Linked DNA regions of Sphaerisporangium rubeum. The main gene of each other region encodes a partner of the protein of the gene in region 2 in a complex. Links are inferred from orthologs where the notes say so. Each region holds a gene or a part of one and is shown on either strand. Other genes may lie near its edges. The genes, in order: uvrA and mfd.

Region 1 (9,339 bases), 3.5 Mb from region 2 along the record:
CTCGTGGACGTTGTGAGCGGTGGTGTCGATGACCAGGTCGGCGTTGGCCCGGACGTCGCGCAGCACCCCGCGCTCCCGTGCGATGCCGTCGACCAGGCGGCCGTCACCCTGCAACGGGTGCGGACGCCGCACCGCCTCGAACCTGCGGACGAGCTCCTCGTCGCTCGCCTCGAGGAACACCACCCGCACCCCGACGCCGCGGCCTTCGAGCTCCTCGATCGCGGTGTTCAGGTCGGTCGTGAACGCCATGCTCCGCACGTCCACCACAGCCGCCACCTTGTCGGTGTCGAGCTGCACCCGCCCCGCCTCCTCGGCCATGGCGAACAACATGCCAGGCGGCAGATTGTCGATCACGAACCAGCCGAGATCCTCCAGAGCCTTGGCCGCCGTGCTGCGCCCCGCCCCCGACATCCCCGTGACGATCACGAACGCGGTGTCCCCGGCGTCGGCCGTCCCACCGGCCCCCTCGGCGGCGCCACCACCGGATCCCTGCCGGAACGTGCTGTCCTCGGACTCACCCGCCCCCGACATCCCCGTGACGATCACGACGGCGGTGTCCCCGGCGTCGGCCGTCCCACCGGCCCCTTCGGCGGCGCCACCACCGGATCCCTGACGGGACGTGCTGTCCTCGGGCTCACCTGGCGCCGAGGCGCCTCCGGCCGCCGCGGCGTCGGGACTCCGGCCGGAGCCGGGTGAGATGGGTGTGTGGTCTGGGTCGTTGTGTGCGGTCACGTGCTCTCCCCCTTCAGCGCCGCGACGATGGTCTCGGCCGTGGAGCGGCCGATGCCAGGGACCTGCTGGATCTCTTCGGCGGTGGCGTCACGCAGCCGTTTGACGGATCCGAAGTGCCGGAGCAGCGCCTGTTTGCGCGCCGCACCCAGGCCGCGGATGTCGTCCAGGGCGCTTTCCGTCACCGACTTGGCGCGCTTGGCCCGATGGTAGGCGATGGCGAAGCGGTGGGCCTCGTCACGGACCCTCTGCAGGAGATAAAGACCCTCGCTGGACCTCGGCAGGATCACCGGCTGGTCGTCGCCGGGGAGCCAGACCTCCTCAAGACGCTTGGCGAGGCCGCTCACCGCGACGTCGTCCACGCCGAGCTCGTCGAGCGCGCGCTGCGCGGCGGCCACCTGCGCGGGGCCACCGTCCACGACGACCAGGTTGGGAGGGTAGGCGAACTTGCGGGGCCTGCCGGTGTCGGGGTCGATCGGCTCGGGGTCCAGCTCGCCACCGGCCACGCGCTCCTCCAGGTAGCGCTTGAAACGGCGGCTGATGACCTCGTAGATGGACGCGACGTCGCCCTGCCCCGCCATGCCGCGGATCGCGAACCGGCGGTACTCGGCCTTGCGCGCCAGCCCGTCCTCGAAGACGACCATGGAGGCGACCACGTCGTCACCCTGCAGGTGGGACACGTCGTAGCACTCGATGCGCAGCGGCGCCTGGTCGAGGCCGAGCGCGTCGGCGATCTCCTGCAGGGCCCTGCTGCGGGTGGTGAGGTCGCTGGCCCGGCGCAGCTTGTGCTGGAGCAGGGCCTCCTTGGCGTTGCGCTCGACCGTCTCCAGCAGCGTGCGCTTGTCGCCGCGCCGGGGGACCCGCACCTCGACCCGGCCGCCGCGGCGCTCACCGAGCAGCTCGGCCAGCGCGCCGGCCTCCGGCGGCATGGCCGGCACCAGCACCTCACGGGGCACCGCCTCCGGGGCCGCCTCGGCGTACATCTGGAGCAGGAAGTGCTCCACCAGCTCGCCGGGGCCGGCCTCCTCGATCTCGCCGGTCACCCAGCCTCGCTGCCCGCGTATGCGGCCACCGCGCACGTAGAACACCTGGACGGCGGCTTCCAGAGGGTCCTCGGCGAGAGCCACGACGTCGCAGTCGGTGTCCTCGCCGAGGACCACGGCCTGCTTCTCAAGGGCCCGCCGCAGCGCCTGGACGTCGTCGCGCAGCCGCGCCGCGCGCTCGAACTCCTCGGCGGCCGCGGCCTCGCGCATGTCGCGCTCGATGCGCCTGATGAACCGGCCGGTGTTGCCGGCCATGAAGTCGCAGAAGTCCGCGGCCAGCTCGCGGTGCTCCTCGGGGGTGACCCTGCCGACGCAAGGGGCCGAGCACTTGTCGATGTAGCCGAGCAGGCAGGGCCTGCCGATCTGGCCCGCGCGCTTGAACACCCCCGCCGAGCAGGTGCGGATGGGGAAGACCCGCAGCAGCAGGTCGACGGTCTCGCGGATCGCCCAGGCGTGGGAGTAGGGACCGAAGTAGCGGGTGCCCTTGCGTTTGGCGCCGCGCAGGACCTGGACCCGGGGAAAGTCCTCCCCCATGGTGACGGCGAGATAGGGATAGGACTTGTCGTCGCGGTACTTGACGTTGAAGCGAGGGTCGAACTCCTTGATCCAGGAGTATTCGAGCTGGAGCGCCTCGACCTCGGTGCCGACCACCGTCCAGTCGACACGCGCGGCCGTCGTGAGCATGGTCTGGGTGCGGGGATGCAGCCCGGCGAAGTCGGCGAAGTAGGAGTTGAGCCGCTGCCGCAGATTCTTCGCCTTGCCGACGTAGATCACCCGGCCATGAGCGTCCCTGAACCGGTAGACCCCTGGCGACTCAGGAACCGAGCCGGGCTCGGGCCGGTAACTCAGGGGGGTGTTCGCGGGTCTGACCACAACCGAAAGACTATCCGCCCCCGCCGACACTTCAGGGCCGCCGAACCCCTCGTAGGGGTCCCCGGCCCACTCCCATGACCTTCGCACAGGACACACCAACAGAAAGCGACCCGCATCCGCCGGCGGCCCCCCTCCCGGCATGCCGGGGGAGTCGCCGGCGGCTTGTGCGGCGCCTTGTCCGGAGAGCGGCGGCGCCGGGGACCGTCGCGGGTGGGCGGGAGAAGCGGGGTCAGGCCAGGGCGATGGTGCCGGCCTCGACCTTGATGGGCTTCTCGGCCAGGGCCTGTTCGGCCGGGCCGGACTGGACGGAGCCGTCGGTGATGCTGAACCGGCTGTTGTGGCAGGGGCAGATGATGCTGCCGTCGCTCACCGAGCCGACCGGGCACTGCTTGTGGGTGCAGATCGCGTCGAAGGCCTTGAACTCGCCCTCGGCCGGCTGGGTGACGACGACCTTCTCGGCCTTGAAGACCTTGCCGCCACCCACGGGGATGTCCGCGGTGGCGGCCAGCCCTCCGGCGGCTCCGGCCGCCGCGTCGCCGGACGGTGCCGCGTCGCCGGCCGGAGGGGCCGCCGAGGCGCCACCGTCGGCCGGCGTGGCGCCGCCGCCGCACGCGGCGAGCACCACGGCGAGGCCCGCGCCACCGGCGCCGGTCATGACCGCGCGCCGAGTCGTTTCCATCTCCGTCATCGTTCGCCTTCCTTGAGGTGGTACATCCGGTACGGCCCTCGATCGGATGTGGTTCACGTCGAGCCGCGACCGACTCAGGAAGTATGGACGAACCCGCATAACGTCCGGCTCAAATTACACAGATCATTGAAGATTTCATCAGAGACAGGTGGCCAGGAGTGCGTTGTCCGACCTCCTGAAGGTGGATGCGCACGCCAGAAGCCACCTGGTCCGACGAGACGGTTGAACCTTTCATCAGTTGGCTGGGCTGAAACCGGGGAATCAGGTCGTCAGGATCTTGCTCAGGAAGCGGCCGGTGTGGCTGTCCTCGACCTCGGCGACCTGCTCGGGGGTGCCGGTGGCGAGCACCTGGCCGCCACGTGAGCCGCCCTCGGGGCCCATGTCGATGAGCCAGTCGGCGGTCTTGATCACGTCGAGGTTGTGCTCGATGACGATCACGGTGTTCCCGCCGTCCACCAGGCGGCCGAGCACCCCGAGGAGCTTGCGGATGTCCTCGAAGTGCAGGCCCGTGGTGGGCTCGTCCAGCACGTAGACCGTGCGGCCGGTGGACCGCCGCTGGAGCTCGGACGCCAGCTTGACCCGCTGCGCCTCGCCGCCGGACAGCGTGGTGGCGGGCTGGCCCAGCCGGACGTACCCGAGGCCGACGTCGTTGAGGGTCTTGAGGTGGCGCTTGATCGCGGGGATGGCGTCGAAGAACTCCAGCGCCTCCTCGATCGGCATGTCGAGCACCTCGGAGATGGTCTTGCCCTTGTAGTGGACCTCCAGCGTCTCGCGGTTGTAGCGGGCCCCGTGGCAGACCTCGCACGGGACGTAGACGTCCGGCAGGAAGTTCATCTCGATCTTGATGGTGCCGTCGCCGGAGCACGCCTCGCACCGGCCGCCCTTGACGTTGAAGCTGAACCGGCCCGGCTGGTAGCCGCGGATCTTGGCCTCGGTCGTCTGCGCGAACAGCTTGCGCACGTGGTCGAAAACGCCGGTGTAGGTGGCGGGGTTGGACCGCGGGGTGCGGCCGATGGGGCTCTGGTCGACGTGGACGACCTTGTCCACCAGGTCGGTGCCGGTGACCCGCGAGTGGCGGCCCGGCACGGTCTTGGCGCCGTTGAGCTCCTTGGCGAGCGCCGCGTACAGGATGTCGTTGACCAGCGTGGACTTGCCGGAACCCGAAACCCCGGTGACCGCGGTGAACACCCCGAGCGGGAACTCGACGTCCACCCCCTTGAGGTTGTGCTCCCGCGCGCCTTTGACCACCAGCTTGCGCTTGGCGTCCCGCTTGCGCCGCGAGGCCGGCACGTCGATGGACCTGCGGCCCGACAGGTAGGCCCCGGTCAGGGAGTGCTCGCTGGCCAGGAGTTGCTCGACGGTGCCGGACACCACGACCTGGCCGCCGTGCTCACCGGCGCCGGGCCCGATGTCCACGACCCAGTCGGCCATGGCGATGGTGTCCTCGTCGTGCTCCACGACGATCAAGGTGTTGCCCATGTCGCGCAGGCGGATCAGGGTGTCGAGCAGCCGCTGGTTGTCGCGCTGGTGCAGGCCGATGGACGGCTCGTCCAGGACGTACAGCACACCGACCAGGCCGGAGCCGATCTGGGTGGCCAGCCGGATGCGCTGCGCCTCACCGCCGGCGAGGGTGCCGGCCGCGCGGTCCAGCGTGAGGTAGTCGAGCCCGACGTCCAGCAGGAAGCCCAGCCGCGCGTTGATCTCTTTGACGACCCGCTCGGCGATGTGCATGTCGCGCTCGGACAGCGCGAGCGACCCGAGGAACGCCGCGCACTCGCCGATGGACCGCGACGAGACGTCGGCGATGGACCGGCCGCTGACCGTGACGGCCAAGGACACCGGCTTGAGCCGCGCACCCTTGCAGGACGGACAGGGGATCTCACGCATGAACCCTTCGTAGCGCTCGCGCGTGGAGTCGCTCTCGGCCTCGGCGTGGCGCCGCTGCACCCACGGGATGACGCCTTCGAAGGTCGTGTAGTAGGACCGCTGCCGGCCGTACCGGTTGCTGTAACGGACGTGGACCTGCTCGTCGTGGCCGTGCAGCAGGGACTTCTGTGCCTTCTTGGTCAGCCGCTCCCACGGGGTGTCGAGGTCGAAGCCGACGGCGTGGCCGAGCGCCTCGATGAGCCTGACGAAGTAGTCACTGGTGTGCCCTCCGGCCCACGGGGCGATGGCGCCGTCGCCGAGGGTGCGCTCGGGGTCGGGAACCACGAGGTCGGGGTCGACCTCCATGCGGGTGCCGAGGCCGGTGCAGTCGGGACAGGCGCCGAACGGCGAGTTGAACGAGAACGACCGGGGCTCCAGCTCCTCGAACGACAGGTCGTCGTAGGGGCAGTACAGATGCTCGGAGTAGAACCGCTCCCGCCCCGGGTCGTCCTCGGGCAGGTCGACGAAGTCGAGCGTGATCGTGCCGCCGGACAGCTGGAGCGCGGTCTCCACCGAGTCGTTGAGCCGGCGCCGCGAGCCGTCCTTGACCGACAGCCGGTCGACGATGACCTCGATGTCGTGCTTCTCGTACTTCTTCAGCGTGGGGGGCTCCTCCAGCCGCACCACGGTGCCGTCCACCCTGGCGCGGGCGAAGCCCTTGGTCTGGAGCTCGCGGAACAGCTCGGCGTACTCCCCCTTGCGGCCGCGCACGACCGGGGCGATCACCTGGAAGCGGGTGCCCTCGGGGAGCTCCATGACCCGGTCCACGATCTGCTGGGGGGTCTGGCGCGCGATGGGACGGCCGCAGCGCGGGCAGTGGGGCTTGCCGATGCGGGCCCACAGCAGGCGCAGGTAGTCGTAGACCTCGGTGATGGTGCCCACGGTGGACCGGGGGTTGCGGGAGGTCGACTTCTGGTCGATCGACACCGCGGGTGACAGGCCCTCGATGAAATCGACGTCGGGTTTGTCCATCTGGCCGAGGAACTGCCGCGCGTAGGCCGACAGCGACTCGACGTAACGGCGCTGGCCCTCGGCGAAGATGGTGTCGAAGGCCAGGCTGGACTTGCCGGAACCCGACAGGCCGGTGAAAACGATCAAAGCGTCTCGTGGGAGGTCCAGCGAGACGTCCTTCAAGTTGTGTTCGCGGGCGCCACGAACGATCAAGCGGTCGGCCACGGCAGATCTCTCAGGTAGGGGTGTGGATCCACGGCAGCCGGGAGAGGCCACCTCTGACTAGTCGCGGTCACTCTAACGATGGGGTCCGACAGTTTCTCCGCGCCGCGACGGCCCGGCGGCGGCGCATCGGGAAAGCGCGCTTCCACTTCATGAGACGCGGCCGCGCGTTCGCTCACATCTGGCGCGATGATGTCGTGCATGACCGTTCTCGACGACCTCAGGGCCGAGCTCACCAAGGCCAACGACCGGCTGCTCGCCACCGTGGCCCGGCTCTCCGACCCGGACGTCGCGGCCCCCTCCCTGCTTCCGGGCTGGACCCGCGGCCACCTGATCACGCACGTCGCGCGCAACGCCGACAGCCATCTCAATCTGATGACCTGGGCCAGGACGGGTGTGTACACACCACAGTACCCGGACGTGGCGACGCGGGACGCCGAGATAGAAGAAGGCGCGGGGCGGGCGATGAAGGAGCAGTACGACGATCTCGCCGAGAGCACCGCGCGCCTCGACCAGGCCGTCGCCGCGATGCCGCCGGAACGCTGGGCCGCCATGGTGCGCGGCATGCAGCCGCCGGAGCACCCGGCCTGGTACATCCTCGCCCGCAGGCTCCGTGAGGTCGAGATCCACCACTCCGACCTCGGGACCGGCTACACCTGGGCCGACTGGCCCGCCTCGTTCGTCCGGCGTGAGCTGCACGACGCGCTGGCCTGCTGGCCGCGGGACGGCGGGCCGGTGAGCGAGGTGCGCGCCGGCGGCCGCTCCTGGACCGGCCTCGGCGAGGGCCCGGTCGTGGAGGGCCCACCGGCGTACGTCCTGGCCTGGCTGACCGGCCGCCTGACCGGGGACGACGCGAGCCGGGGTGATCGCGCGGACGGCGAGGGGCTTAGGCTGGCGGCGAGACCGCCTGCGGCTCCGAAGTGGCCCGCGGCGTCGGCGCCGCCCGGCCTCCCGGCCGCCCCACCCGAGGAGTACCCATGAGCTACACCGGTGACGTGACCGCGAACGGGCCCGCCGACGTGCGTGAGGTCCCCGGCCTGAGCATCAGCAAGATCGAGGTGGGCGACTTCGGCAACAACGCCTATCTGCTGCGGTGCGCCGAGACCGGCGACGGTCTGCTCATCGACGCCGCGGCCGAGCCCGACCGGCTGCTCGGCCTGATCGGCGACATGCCGATCAGCACGATCGTGACGACGCACCGCCACCAGGACCACTGGCTGGCCCTCTCCGAGGTCGCCAAGGCGACCGGCGCCGAGACGGTGGCGCACTCGCTGGACGCGCCGGAGCTGCCGGTGCCGGTCACCCGCACGGTCGAGCACGGCGACCGGGTCACGGTCGGCGTGGTCACGCTGGAGGTCATCCACCTGCGCGGCCACACCCCGGGCTCGATCGCCCTGCTGTACGGCGACGGCCACATCTTCACCGGAGACTCGCTGTTCCCCGGCGGCGTCGGCAACACCGAGCGCGACCCGGCCCGGTTCGAGAGCCTCTACACCGACGTGGTGGAGCGGATCTTCGACCGGCTGCCCGACGAGACATGGGTGTACCCCGGCCACGGCAAGGACACCACGCTCGGCGCCGAGCGTCCCTCGCTGCCGGAGTGGCGGGCCCGCGGCTGGTGACCCGGCCACGGACACGCCGCGGGCCCGGCCCCCTCACAGGGGGCCGGGCCCGCGCGGGTCCGGGCCGTCAGCGGACGGAGGCCTCGGTCTCCTTGCGCTCCTTGCGCTGCGCGCGCTTGAACATCAGCACGCGGAGCGGAATCGCCGCGACCAGCGCGATCTGCATGGCGGCGCCGATCTGGATGAGCACGTCGCCACCGGACAGGTCGGCCGCCCAGATGATCAGGCACGTCACGTTGATCATGATCCACGCCAGCACGACCGCCAGCAGGTTGCCCTTCGGCTTGGGGTACTCGATGCGGCTCACCATGAGCCACGCCACCAGGAACACCCCGGCCACCGTGAGGTAGGACGCCTGGAAGAGCAGCACGATGGACACCACCGTCATGGCACCCATGGGGATCGGCAATCCCATGAAGTCGCCGCTCTTGGTCTTCACGCAGGCGAACCGCGCGAGGCGCACCACGCCGGCGAGCAGCACCGACACCGCGGCGCACAGCGCCACCAGCATCGGCATGCGGTGCGAGAAGCCGGCCCAGGCCACCACCATGAACGCCGGGGCGAACCCGAAGCTGATCACGTCGGCGAGGTTGTCCAGCTCGGCACCCATGGCCGAGGCACGGAACCGCCGCGCCACCATGCCGTCGAACAGGTCACAGGTCGCGCCGAGCAGCAGCAGCACGATCGCGGTCGCGAAGTAGCGCGGGTCGGGCCGGAACGAACCCTCGGCCTGGAGCTGCCCGATCGCCGACCACGCGAGCACGCACACGGCGAGGAAGCCGCACATCGCGTTGCCGAGGGACAGGGAGTCGGCGGCGGACAGGCGGAACGCCTTGCCCACCGGTCCTCGTGGTTCGTCGGCCGCGTCCATGTCGTCCATGGACCATCCGGCGTCAGCCATGGTCAACGCGAGTCACCCCTGCCGTCACGCGCTGCCCCACCGTCACCGCCGGGGCGATCCCTTCAGGAAGATAGACGTCCACCCGGGAGCCGAAACGGATCAGCCCGATCCGGTCCCCCTGCGCCACCTTGGCCCCCACGCCGAGGTACGGCACGATGCGGCGCGCCACGGCGCCGGCGATCTGCACCATCTCGACGTCCCCCACGGCGGTGCCGAAGCGCCACACGACCCGCTCGTTGCGGTCGCTGTCCTTGTCGAAGGCGGGCTTGAAGCCGCCGGGGACGTGCGTCACCGATGTCACCGTGCCGTCCAGCGGCGCGCGGTTCACGTGGACGTCCAGCGGGCTCATGAAGATCGCCACCCGCGTCCTGCCGTCCGGCCAGG
Region 2 (10,045 bases):
GCGCCGCGTGGCCGACGGCCCGCATGAGCGCCTCGTCCCCCTCGGGCGAGGCGAGCCACACGACCGTGCCCTCGGCGCCGCGGCGGGCCAGGCCCGCCGGGTCCGGCGTCACCACCTCGACGGCCACGCCTTCCTCGGCGAGGTAGGGCAGCGCGGGGTGGTCCGGTGTGCCGGTGAGCACGGGGCCGTCCTTCAGCACGGCCCACGCGCGGCCGGTGAGCAGGCCGGGTGCCACCCGCGGCGAGGTGGTGACGACGACGAGCGTCACTGGCCCTGCTGCTCCTGCGGCACGGCGCCGGGATCTTGAGGAGTCTGCTCCGGAGCGGCGGCGGTGCCGAAGCGGTCGGACGGGACCAGGCCCTGCTGGAGGTTCCACTCGCCGAAGCGGTGGGAGACGGCGACCGGGATCTGGTCCATCTGCTCGAACAGCTTCTGCTGCGCGGCCTGCGTCGACGTCTGGTCGGACAGGTTGGCGCCGAACTTCTCCAGGGACTTCTGGTAGATCACCGCGGTGCGGATCCAGTGGCGGGTCTCCGACGGCGGCACGCCGCGCGTGAGCGCCGCGGGGCCGATGCGCTCAAGGCCACCCTGCTCGGCGATGAACTTGTCCACGTCGCCCTCGGTGACCGTGAGGCCGTTGCGCGCCGCGAACTGCTCGAACTGCCTGAAGTTGATCAGCTGCAGCAGCACGGCCTTCGGCACCGACTCGATCTGGAGCTGGCTCTCGGGGATCTTGGCCTTCTGCAGCGCGGCACGGTACTCGGTGACGTCCGCGGTCAGCTCCTTGGAGGTGATCCGGGCGTCGCCGATCGTGGCCGCCGTGCCGACCCCGACCGGGGACGAGGAGCAGGCGGTCAGCGCGACACCCGCGGCCACCGCGGCCAGCAGCACGCGCACAGCGTTCGACTTCACGTGAGGTCCCTTCAACAGACGCGGGTAACTCTACTCAAACCCGCGAGTGCGGTCACCGGCCGCCACGGCGGCCCGGCGGTTCACCGGCCGGCCGCCTGCGCGGTCTGGAGGAACATGGCGTCCACCAGGTCACCGCACCACGTGAGCAGCTCGAGGTCGTGCAGCGGACGGCCGCCGACCGGCTTGGTCTTCGGCACCGGCACGAGCAGCGTGCCGGCGGCGGCCTTGTAGACCGACTTCGGATACAGCCGGTCCAGCCGCACCCGCTGCGAATCTTTCAGGGAGACCGGAGCGAACCGGATGTACTGCCCCTGCAACGCGACGTCGGTCAGCCCGGCCCTGCGGGCCCGCACGCGGAAACTCGCGACCTGGAGCAGGTTGTCGACCTCCTGCGGCGGACGGCCGTACCGGTCGACCAGCTCCTCGCGCACCGCGGTGATGTCGTCGTCCCCGCCGACCGCCGCGAGACGCTTGTACGCCTCGAGCCGCAGCCGTTCCGACGTCACGTAGTCGTGCGGGATGTGCGCGTTGACCGGCAGCTCGACCTTGACGTCCGCGCGCTCCTCGGCGACCTCCTCGCCGGCGAGCTTGGCCTTCTGCTCCTGCACCGCCTCGGCCATCATGCGGACGTACAGGTCGAAACCGACCCCCGCGATGTGGCCGGACTGCTCGGCGCCGAGGATGTTGCCGGCACCGCGGATCTCCAGGTCCTTCATCGCGACGTACATGCCGGCACCCATCTCGGTATGCTGCGCGATCGTCGCGAGCCGCTCGTGCGCCGTCTCGGTGAGCGGCGCCTCCGGCGGATAGAGGAAGTAGGCGTAGCCCCGCTCGCGGCCACGGCCCACCCGGCCGCGCAGCTGGTGGAGCTGCGAGAGGCCGTAGTTGTCGGCGCGGTCCACGATCAAGGTGTTGGCGTTCGGGATGTCCAGGCCGGACTCGACGATCGTGGTGCTGACCAGCACGTCGTACTCGCGCTCCCAGAACCCCACCATGATCTTCTCGAGCTGCGCCTCGTTCATCTGGCCGTGCGCCACCGCGACGCTCGCCTCAGGCACGAGCTCACGCAGCCGCGCCGCGACACGGTTGATGGACGACACGCGGTTGTGCACGAAGAACACCTGGCCGTCGCGCATCAGCTCACGACGCACCGCGGCGGCGATCTGCTTCTCGTCGTACGGGCCGACGAAGGTCAAGATGGGGTGGCGCTCCTCCGGCGGCGTGAGGATGGTGGACATCTCACGGATGCCGGTGAGGCCCATCTCCAGCGTGCGGGGGATCGGGGTGGCGGACATGGCGAGCACGTCCACCTGGGTGCGCATGTGCTTCATGGCCTCTTTGTGCTCGACGCCGAAGCGCTGCTCCTCGTCCACGATGATCAGGCCGAGGTCCTTGAACCGCACGTCCGGGTTGAGCAGCCGGTGGGTGCCGATCACGATGTCCACACCGCCGTCGCGCAGGCCCTCCAGCGTGGCGCGCACCTCGCCGTCGGTCTGGAACCGCGACACCGGTTTCACCATCACGGGGAAGCTCGCGAACCGCTCGCCGAACGTCGACAGGTGCTGCTGCACCAGCAGGGTCGTCGGCACGAGCACCGCGACCTGCTTGCCGTCCTGCACGGCCTTGAACGCCGCGCGCACCGCGATCTCGGTCTTGCCGTAGCCGACGTCGCCGCAGATCAGCCGGTCCATCGGGATCGAGCGCTCCATGTCGCGCTTGACCTCGTCGATGGCTTCGAGCTGGTCGCCGGTCTCGGCGTACGGGAAGGCGTCCTCCATCTCGCGCTGCCACGGGGTGTCGGCGCCGAAGGAGTGGCCGGGAGAGGCCATGCGTGCGCTGTACAGGCGGATCAGCTCGCCGGCGATCTCCTTGACGGCCTTGCGCGCTCGCGACTTGGCCTTGGCCCAGTCGGCGCCACCCATGCGGTTCAGCGAGGGGGACTCGCCGCCGACGTACCGGGTGACCTCGTCGAGCTGGTCGGTGGGCACGTACAGCCGGTCACCCTTGGCATACTCGATCACGAGGTACTCGCGTGTGGCACCCTGCACCGAGCGCTGCACCATCTCGACGTACCGGCCGACGCCGTGCTGGGTGTGCACCACGTGGTCGCCGACCTTGAGCTGCAGCGGGTCCACCATGTTGCGGCGGCGGGACGGCAGGCGGCGCATGTCCTTGGTCGAGGCCTTCTGGCCCACCAGGTCCAGGTGGGTGAGCACGGCGACCGTGGCGGAGATGAAACCGTGCTCGATGCGGCCCGTGGTGACGTGCACGACGTCCCTGCCGGGGGCCTCGTCGAGCCCCGGCACGAGGCGCGCGGCGACGTCCACGCCGCGCAGCAGCTCCACGATGCGCTCGGCCGGGCCGTGGCCCTCGCTGAGCAGCACGACCGAGCGGCCGTCGCCGAGCCAGCCCTTGATGTCGCCGAGAGCCCGCTGGGTGTCGCCGCGGTACGACTCCACCTCGCGGACCGTGAGCTCCACCCGGTCGCCGCGGTCCAGCGCGTCCTCGTCGTCGGGACGGCCGGCCCCCTCGGCGTCGGTCGCCGCGAACGGCGCGATCGTCCACCACGGCCGGCCGAGCTCACGCGCGTGGTCGCGCACCTCGCGCAGCGAGCGGAACGCCGCCGCGCCGAGGTCGATGGGGGCCTCGCCGCCGGCCGCCGCGTTGATCCAGGACGCTTCGAGGAACTCCTGGCTGGTCGCGACCAGCTCCACCGCGCGGCCGCGGATGCGCTCGGGGTCGCAGACGAACACCGACGCGCGGGACGGCAGGTGGTCGATCAGCAGCTCCATGCCGTCCACCAGGGCCGGCGCGAACGCCTCCATGCCTTCCACGGGGATGCCGTCGGCGAGCTGGTCGAGGGTCTCCTTCAGCGCCGGGTACCGCTCGGCGAGATCCCTGGCGCGGGTCCTGACCTCGTCGGTGAGCAGCAGCTCACGGCACGGGGCCGCGAACAGGCCGTCCTCGGCGACCTCCAGGGAGCGCTGGTCGGCGACCTTGAACCAGCGGATCTCCTCGACGGTGTCACCCCAGAACTCAAGGCGCAGCGGGTGCTCCTCGGTCGGCGGGAAGACGTCGAGCAGACCGCCGCGCACGGCCACCTCGCCGCGCTTCTCCACCATGTCCACCCGGTGGTAGCCCCCCGCGACCAGCAGGTCCACGACCTCGTCCAGCTCGGCGTCGTCCCCCGCGCGCAGCCGTACCGGGGTCAGGTCGCCGAGCCCGCTCACCAAGGGCTGCAGCAGGGCCCGGATCGGGGCCACCACCACGCCGAGCGGGCCGGCGGCGGGATCTCCCTGCACCGGGTGCGCGAGCCGGCGCAGCACCGCGAGCCGCTGGCCCACGGTGTCGCTGCGGGGGGACAGCCGCTCGTGCGGCAACGTCTCCCAGGCGGGGAACACCGCCACGGTGTGCTCACCCACGAGCCCCGTGAGCGCGGCGGCGAGGTCCTCGGCCTCACGGCCGGTGGCCGTGATCGCCAGCACCGGCCGGTGCCGCGCCAGCGCCGCGACCGCGAACGGCCGCAGCGCGGGTGGCGCGATCAGGTCGATGTCCTCGCCGGTGCGCTCCAGCACACCGGCGAGAGGTTGTTCGGCCACGACAAGGTCGAGCAGCCCGGAAAGACTCATCTCAGAAATGCCCCCACATGATCACGCCGCCTCCGCTCGCCTCGCGGACGGCCTGGTGCGGCCATGAATGCTCCACGTGACGACTTGGCCGCGCGCCACCGGCCGGCCACAGCGCAGGGGGCGGCACGCGTGATCCCCGGCTCCACAGGCCACCGGGACCCCCTCAAGGCTACTTCCCCCCGGCCCCCGCCACGCCGGGAACCACCTCTGTGTCCCGTGTACCGAAATTTCCACTCATTCCACTACCGCACCTCTCCGACACACAGCGAACCGCACATGGAGCAGAGCCGCACCGATGCTCATGTCGGTGCATGTACCGAAATATCGGTGCAGCGCGTCCGGACTGTGGGGAGCCTCCCGGCGCGGAAAGCCGCCGAGCGGCCCAAGTAGCCCACACAGAGAGATCGACTGACTACCCTGGGTGGCATGTCTGAGGTTCGATGGTGGCCCGCCACCCAAGGCGACGTGTTCAGCCTCCGCATCCGCGAGCTGTGGACCGAGCACCTCGGCCGCCGGCTCGACATCCTCATCGCCGGCTGCGGCCGGGGAGACACCATCGAGCTCGACCGCGTGGAGACCCGCCTCACCGGCATAGACGAGGACCTCCCCGAGGTCCGCGACGCCGTCCACTCACGTACCGACCTCGACGCGCGCTTCCTCGGCGACCTGCGCGACGCTCCCCTGCTCCCCCGCACCTTCGACGTGGTCCACGTGCCGTTCCTCCTGGAGCGCGTCCACCACGCCGAGCTCGTCCTGGACCGCATGGTCAACGCGCTGCGTCCCGGCGGCCTGCTCCTCATCCGCATGAGAGACCGCGACACCGCCTACGGCTGCTACGACCGCCTGCTCCCCGGCTGGACCCGCCGCCTCCTGTGGCCCCACCTGGCCCCCGAAGACGCCGTCGGCCCCCTCCCCGCCGTCTACGAACAGGTCGCCTCCCGGGAAGGCCTCCACTCCTACTGCCTGATGCGCGGCCTGATGATCGCCGAGGACTACAGCGCCACCAGCGGCTCCGCCTTGCGAGGCCCCCACGCACCCCTGACCAGAGCCGCCTGCCAGGCCCTCTCCAAACTCACCGCGGGCCGCCTCCCCACCACCCACGACGAGATCACCCTCGTCATCCGCAAACCCCAGAACCACTTCGCACGCCTCATCTGACCATCCCCGTCACCGCCGACCACCACGCACCAGGCCGCGATGCAAATATCCTGTGCCGGTGGCTGATCTGGAGTGGACTCCCGGCGAGCGGGAGCTCGCCGACCTCGAGTTGCTGTTGTCCGGTGTGTTCGCGCCGTTGACCGGGTTCATGGGGGCGGCGGACGTCGTCTCCGTGGAGGAGACCGGCAGGCTCGCGGACGGCACGCCGTGGCCGGATCCGATCACGCTCGAGGTGCCGGACGATCACCCGGTGACGGCGGGACAGGAGCTTGTGCTGCGTGACCCGGAAGGGGCCGGGGTCGCGACGCTCACCGTGACCGAACGCGACCATGGCCTGGTGGCCGGCCCCGTGACCTCTCTCGGAGCTCCGGAACACGGGCCGTTCGCGCGGCTGCGGCTCACGCCGGACCAGATCAAGGACCAGGCCGGTGCTCCCCTGCTGGCCGTCACCATGCGTGGCCCGCTGGACGACCTGGACGAGATCACGGCCACCGCGCGCGAGCTGGACGCCACGATCCTGCTTCTCCCCCTCGCGTACGGCGAGAAGGGCCCCGCCGTCGTCCGCGCGGCGCTCAAGGCCCGCGACCGCCTCCCCGCCGGCACCCTTCTCGCCGCCGTCCCCCTGGCCCCCCGCGAGCCGGAGATCGACCTGGAGCTGCGCGAACACGTGGCGACCGCCTACGGCGCCGAGGAGCACATCGCCGCTCCGGAGCCCGTGACGCTCCCCGGCCCCCCGCACCGCCGCGGCGTCGTCGTCTTCTTCACCGGCCTCTCCGGCTCCGGCAAGTCCACCGTGGCCAGAGGCCTGCGCGACGCGCTCCTCGAAGACGGCACCCGCACCCTCTCCTACCTGGACGGCGACGAGGTCCGCCGACTCCTGTCGTCCGGACTCACGTTCACCAAGCAGGACCGCGACCTCAACATCCGCAGAATCGGCTTCGTCGCCTCGGAGGTCGCACGGCACGGCGGCCTCGCCATCTGCGCACCCATCGCGCCGTACGCCGCCACCCGCGCCGAGGTCCGCCACATGGTCGAAGGCGTAGGCGCGGACTTCCTGCTCGTCCACATCTCCACCCCCCTGGAGGAGTGCGAACGCAGAGACCGCAAGGGGCTGTACGCCAAGGCCCGCGCCGGTCTGATCCCCGAGTTCACCGGCGTCTCCGACCCCTACGAGACGCCGGACGACGCCGACCTCGCCATCGACACCACCGGCGTGCCGGTCGGCCAGGCCGTCGACAGGGTGCTCGCGCTGCTGCGCTCGGGTGGCTGGCTCAGGTGAGCCCGTCCTGAGCCCTTCCGTGAGCCCTTCTGTGAGCCCTTCCGTGAGCACGGTCAGTCGCCGGGTACCGGGGTGGAGCTGAAGTAAGGAGCGCGGGCCAGTTCGGTGAAGGCGCGTGCGGTGTCCGGGGTGGTGTCGAAGCGGGTGTCGCCTCTCGGGGCTCTCGGGGAGTCGAAGTAGACGAGGGCCTTGATCTGGGGGTAGCCACGGATCTGGCGGCGGACGGTGTTGAAGAAGGTGGTCTTGAAGTGGGGGTCGTCCTGGCGGGGGAAGGCACCCCATTCGGCGATCATGATGGGTTTGGCGGGGAAGCGGGCCTGGGTCCAGCGGTAGAAACCCGGCCATTTGGCGTGGTCGGGACGGATCTTGTCGATCAGGGTGGCGAAGTCGTCGACGCGGCGGTCGGCGTAGGGGTCGACGCCGATCCAGTCGACGACGTCGTCGCCGGGGTAGAGGCGTTCGAACCACGGCTTGGTGGCCCAGTTGGGGGCCCCCATGTAGGTCATGACGGTGACGGCGTTCCTGACGCCTTCGGAGCGTAGGCGCAGGACGACGTGGCGGTACATCGCGGCGTAGTCGTCGGCGGTCATGCCGGAGCCCGGACGGGGCCGTACGTCGTTCTCGGGCTCGTGGTGGACGGTCAGGAAGAACCGGTGCGGCAGGTGGCGCTTGATCGAGTCGGCCAGGCGGTCGATGCGGTGGTCCACGGCGCCGGCGGCGATCTCGGCCCAGGTGTGGTGCACGGACGGCTTCCAGTTGACGAGCAGCAGGCGGGTGCGTGCGAGGCGGCGTTCCGCGCGGGTGGGGAAGGCGTCGCCGCCGCGGTGGTAGACGTGCACGATGTCGGCTTTGCGGCCCATGCGTTCCTCGGCGGCGGCCAGGGCCTTGGCCGGGGGAAGCCCGCCGAAGACGTCAGGGGCCACACCCCACCAGGCGCCGCAACTCGGGATGAGCTTGGCCGTGGCGGCGCAGCGAGGGGTGTCGCCGGGGATGCCGGCGGCGGCGACAGGAGGCCGGCCCGTGGTGTCCCGGCCGGGACGCACGGCCGCCATGGTGTAGACGAGCAGGCCGCAGGCGGCGAGGATGCCGGCGCCGAAAACCCATATTCCCGTCACTTTTCGCAAGGCGGCCAAACCCCCTTATACGGTTTCCCCCCGGAAGGCTGTTAATCACCTTCCCACTAATCGCCGCACAAGTGGGGGAAACTCGGCACCCTCCTGCTGAGCTGCGTCTACACAATTATGGAAATGTCCGACCATAAGGGTCAGAGACGGTCAGCCAACCTCCAGGAAAAAGCCGATATCCGGCCCCCGGGACATGCCGGCGCGCCTATAGTTCTGTCAATCCGACACCGAATCCGACACCGCCGCGAAAACATCTGAGCACCCTTGTGGGACTCCTGAGCACAGCCACCGTGAAACGCCTGCACAGCACCGCACGGCCGGAGCAGAACACCCCGGCACCACCCCTTGCACGACCCGAGCACCGCCGCCGCAGAACATCCCGGCACGGCCGTGGGACACCTCCTCACCACCGCACCGGGACACCCCCGCACCACCGCAGTGAAGACACCCGAGCACCCCGCGTCGAGCGGGACGGCCGGCCCCCGTACCGAGAGGCGTTTCTGATCCATGAGCCAGCCGGCCACCGCCAGCCCCAGGGCCGAGATCGGCCCCATGCTGCTGCGGCGGCGCGCGGCCGTCACCGGGTGCCTGATCGCCGGGTTGTGCGCCGGCGGGGTCGCGCTGGCCGCCACGCCGCCGACGTACGTCGCGACGGCCGAGGTGCTCGTGTCCCCGACCGGGGTGCAGGATCAGACCAACCCGGTCACGCCACGTCAGCGCGAGCCGCTCAACCTCGACACCGAGGCACATGTCGCGCGTTCCGCGGTGGTGGCGGCCCGTGCGGCCCGCATGTTGAAGATCGACGACCCGACGGCGTTACGCGAGCGCGTCACCGTCACCGTGCCGCCGAACTCGGCCGTTCTCACCGTTTCGTACGCCTCAGGCGACCCGGTGAGCGCCGCCGCAGGCGCGCAGGCCTTCGCCAAGGCCTACCTCAGCCAGCGCGCCGCCGCCGCCAACCAGGCAGTCGCCGCTCAGCTCAAGGTGCTCGCCGCCAAGCTCCGCGAGGCAGGCACGCAGTTGTCCGCCACCGTCACCGGCCTCTCCCGCCTGGCCGCCGGCTCGGCCGAGCGCGTCATCGCCGTGCAGCGGCAGAGCGTCCTGAACCGCCAGATCCTCACCCTCACCGCCAAGCAGGACGCGCTGAAGACCATCGCCGTCACCCCCGGCCAGGTCATCACCGACGCGCGTCCCCCCGCCGCGCCGGCCGCACCCCGGCCCCCGCTGTACTTCGGCAGCGGCCTGTTCCTCGGCCTGCTCGCCGGCGCCGGGGTCGCCATGGTCCGCGACCGCTTCGACACGAGGCTGCGCACCGCCGCCGACGTGGAGCGGCTCACCGGCCTGCCGGTGCTGTGCGAAGGTGAGAACGCGCGTGAGCTGCGCGAGCTCGCCATGGCCGTCGCCACCCATCTGCGTGACGGCGGCGAGCTCCTCGTCCGCAGCGTCACCCCCGGCACCGACCCCGAGCCCATCGCCGACGACCTCAGAGTGGCCCTCACCGGGCTCGCTCCGATCTGGGTCCGCACCGACCGTACGGCGCGGGCCGACGCCGCCGTCCTGCTCGTGGAGAGCCGCGCCGCGCGCGCGACCCAGCTCGCGCACGCCGTACGCCAGCTCCGCCGCACCGACACCGCCGCGCTCGGCGTGATCCTCCTGCCTTCCCCGGCCGCGCTGCCCCGTGGTGAGTCGTGACCGCCGTCACCCGTCCCTTCGCCGCGCCGCGTGCCGCGGCGGCGTCCACCCGGCCGGGTCGCGTGGCGTGGCCGGTCGCGGCGCTGCTCGTGGGGTACCCGGTGTGGTGGGCCCTCGGGTTCGGCGGGCTGGCGGTCGTGGTGCTCGCGGTGCCGATGGGGCTGGTCCTGTGGCGGCGGCGGCCGGTCGTCGTCCCCAAGGGGATGGGGCTGTGGCTGCTGCTGGTCGCGGGGTACGCCGTCAGCGCCGCG

Evidence for each region.
Region 1: the proteins of mfd (region 2) and uvrA are in contact, whole or in part, in a crystal structure (PDB 4DFC), measured with the Escherichia coli proteins. The link is inferred for Sphaerisporangium rubeum from one-to-one orthologs.

What each region holds. Positions count from the first base shown.
Region 1 is NZ_JACHIU010000001.1:3,374,047-3,383,385, reverse strand. The notes cover bases 3,395-6,784. They hold uvrA (excinuclease ABC subunit UvrA), read right to left. Parts: upstream 6,436-6,784; coding sequence 3,595-6,435; downstream 3,395-3,594. Other genes in these bases: BJ992_RS14525 (maleylpyruvate isomerase family mycothiol-dependent enzyme), read left to right, coding at 6,634-6,784. In the rest of the region: RNase adapter RapZ, read right to left, coding at 1-531; excinuclease ABC subunit UvrC, read right to left, coding at 729-2,675; BJ992_RS14535 (Rieske (2Fe-2S) protein), read right to left, coding at 2,875-3,333; more of BJ992_RS14525, read left to right, coding at 6,785-7,413; BJ992_RS14520 (MBL fold metallo-hydrolase), read left to right, coding at 7,410-8,054; pssA (CDP-diacylglycerol--serine O-phosphatidyltransferase), read right to left, coding at 8,122-8,955; BJ992_RS14510 (phosphatidylserine decarboxylase), read right to left, coding at 8,948-9,339. UniProt on the Escherichia coli protein: The UvrABC repair system catalyzes the recognition and processing of DNA lesions. UvrA is an ATPase and a DNA-binding protein. A damage recognition complex composed of 2 UvrA and 2 UvrB subunits scans DNA for abnormalities.
Region 2 is NZ_JACHIU010000001.1:6,841,834-6,851,878, forward strand. Bases 793-4,888 are described here. They hold mfd (transcription-repair coupling factor), read right to left. Parts: upstream 4,542-4,888; coding sequence 993-4,541; downstream 793-992. Other genes in these bases: BJ992_RS28915 (SurA N-terminal domain-containing protein), read right to left, coding at 793-912. In the rest of the region: BJ992_RS28910 (MazG family protein), read right to left, coding at 1-268; more of BJ992_RS28915, read right to left, coding at 265-792; BJ992_RS28925 (class I SAM-dependent methyltransferase), read left to right, coding at 4,968-5,699; cysC (adenylyl-sulfate kinase), read left to right, coding at 5,767-6,978; BJ992_RS28935 (glycoside hydrolase family 26 protein), read right to left, coding at 7,032-8,093; BJ992_RS28940 (YveK family protein), read left to right, coding at 8,610-9,794; BJ992_RS28945 (hypothetical protein), read left to right, coding at 9,791-10,045. UniProt on the Escherichia coli protein: Couples transcription and DNA repair by recognizing RNA polymerase (RNAP) stalled at DNA lesions. Mediates ATP-dependent release of RNAP and its truncated transcript from the DNA, and recruitment of nucleotide excision repair machinery to the damaged site.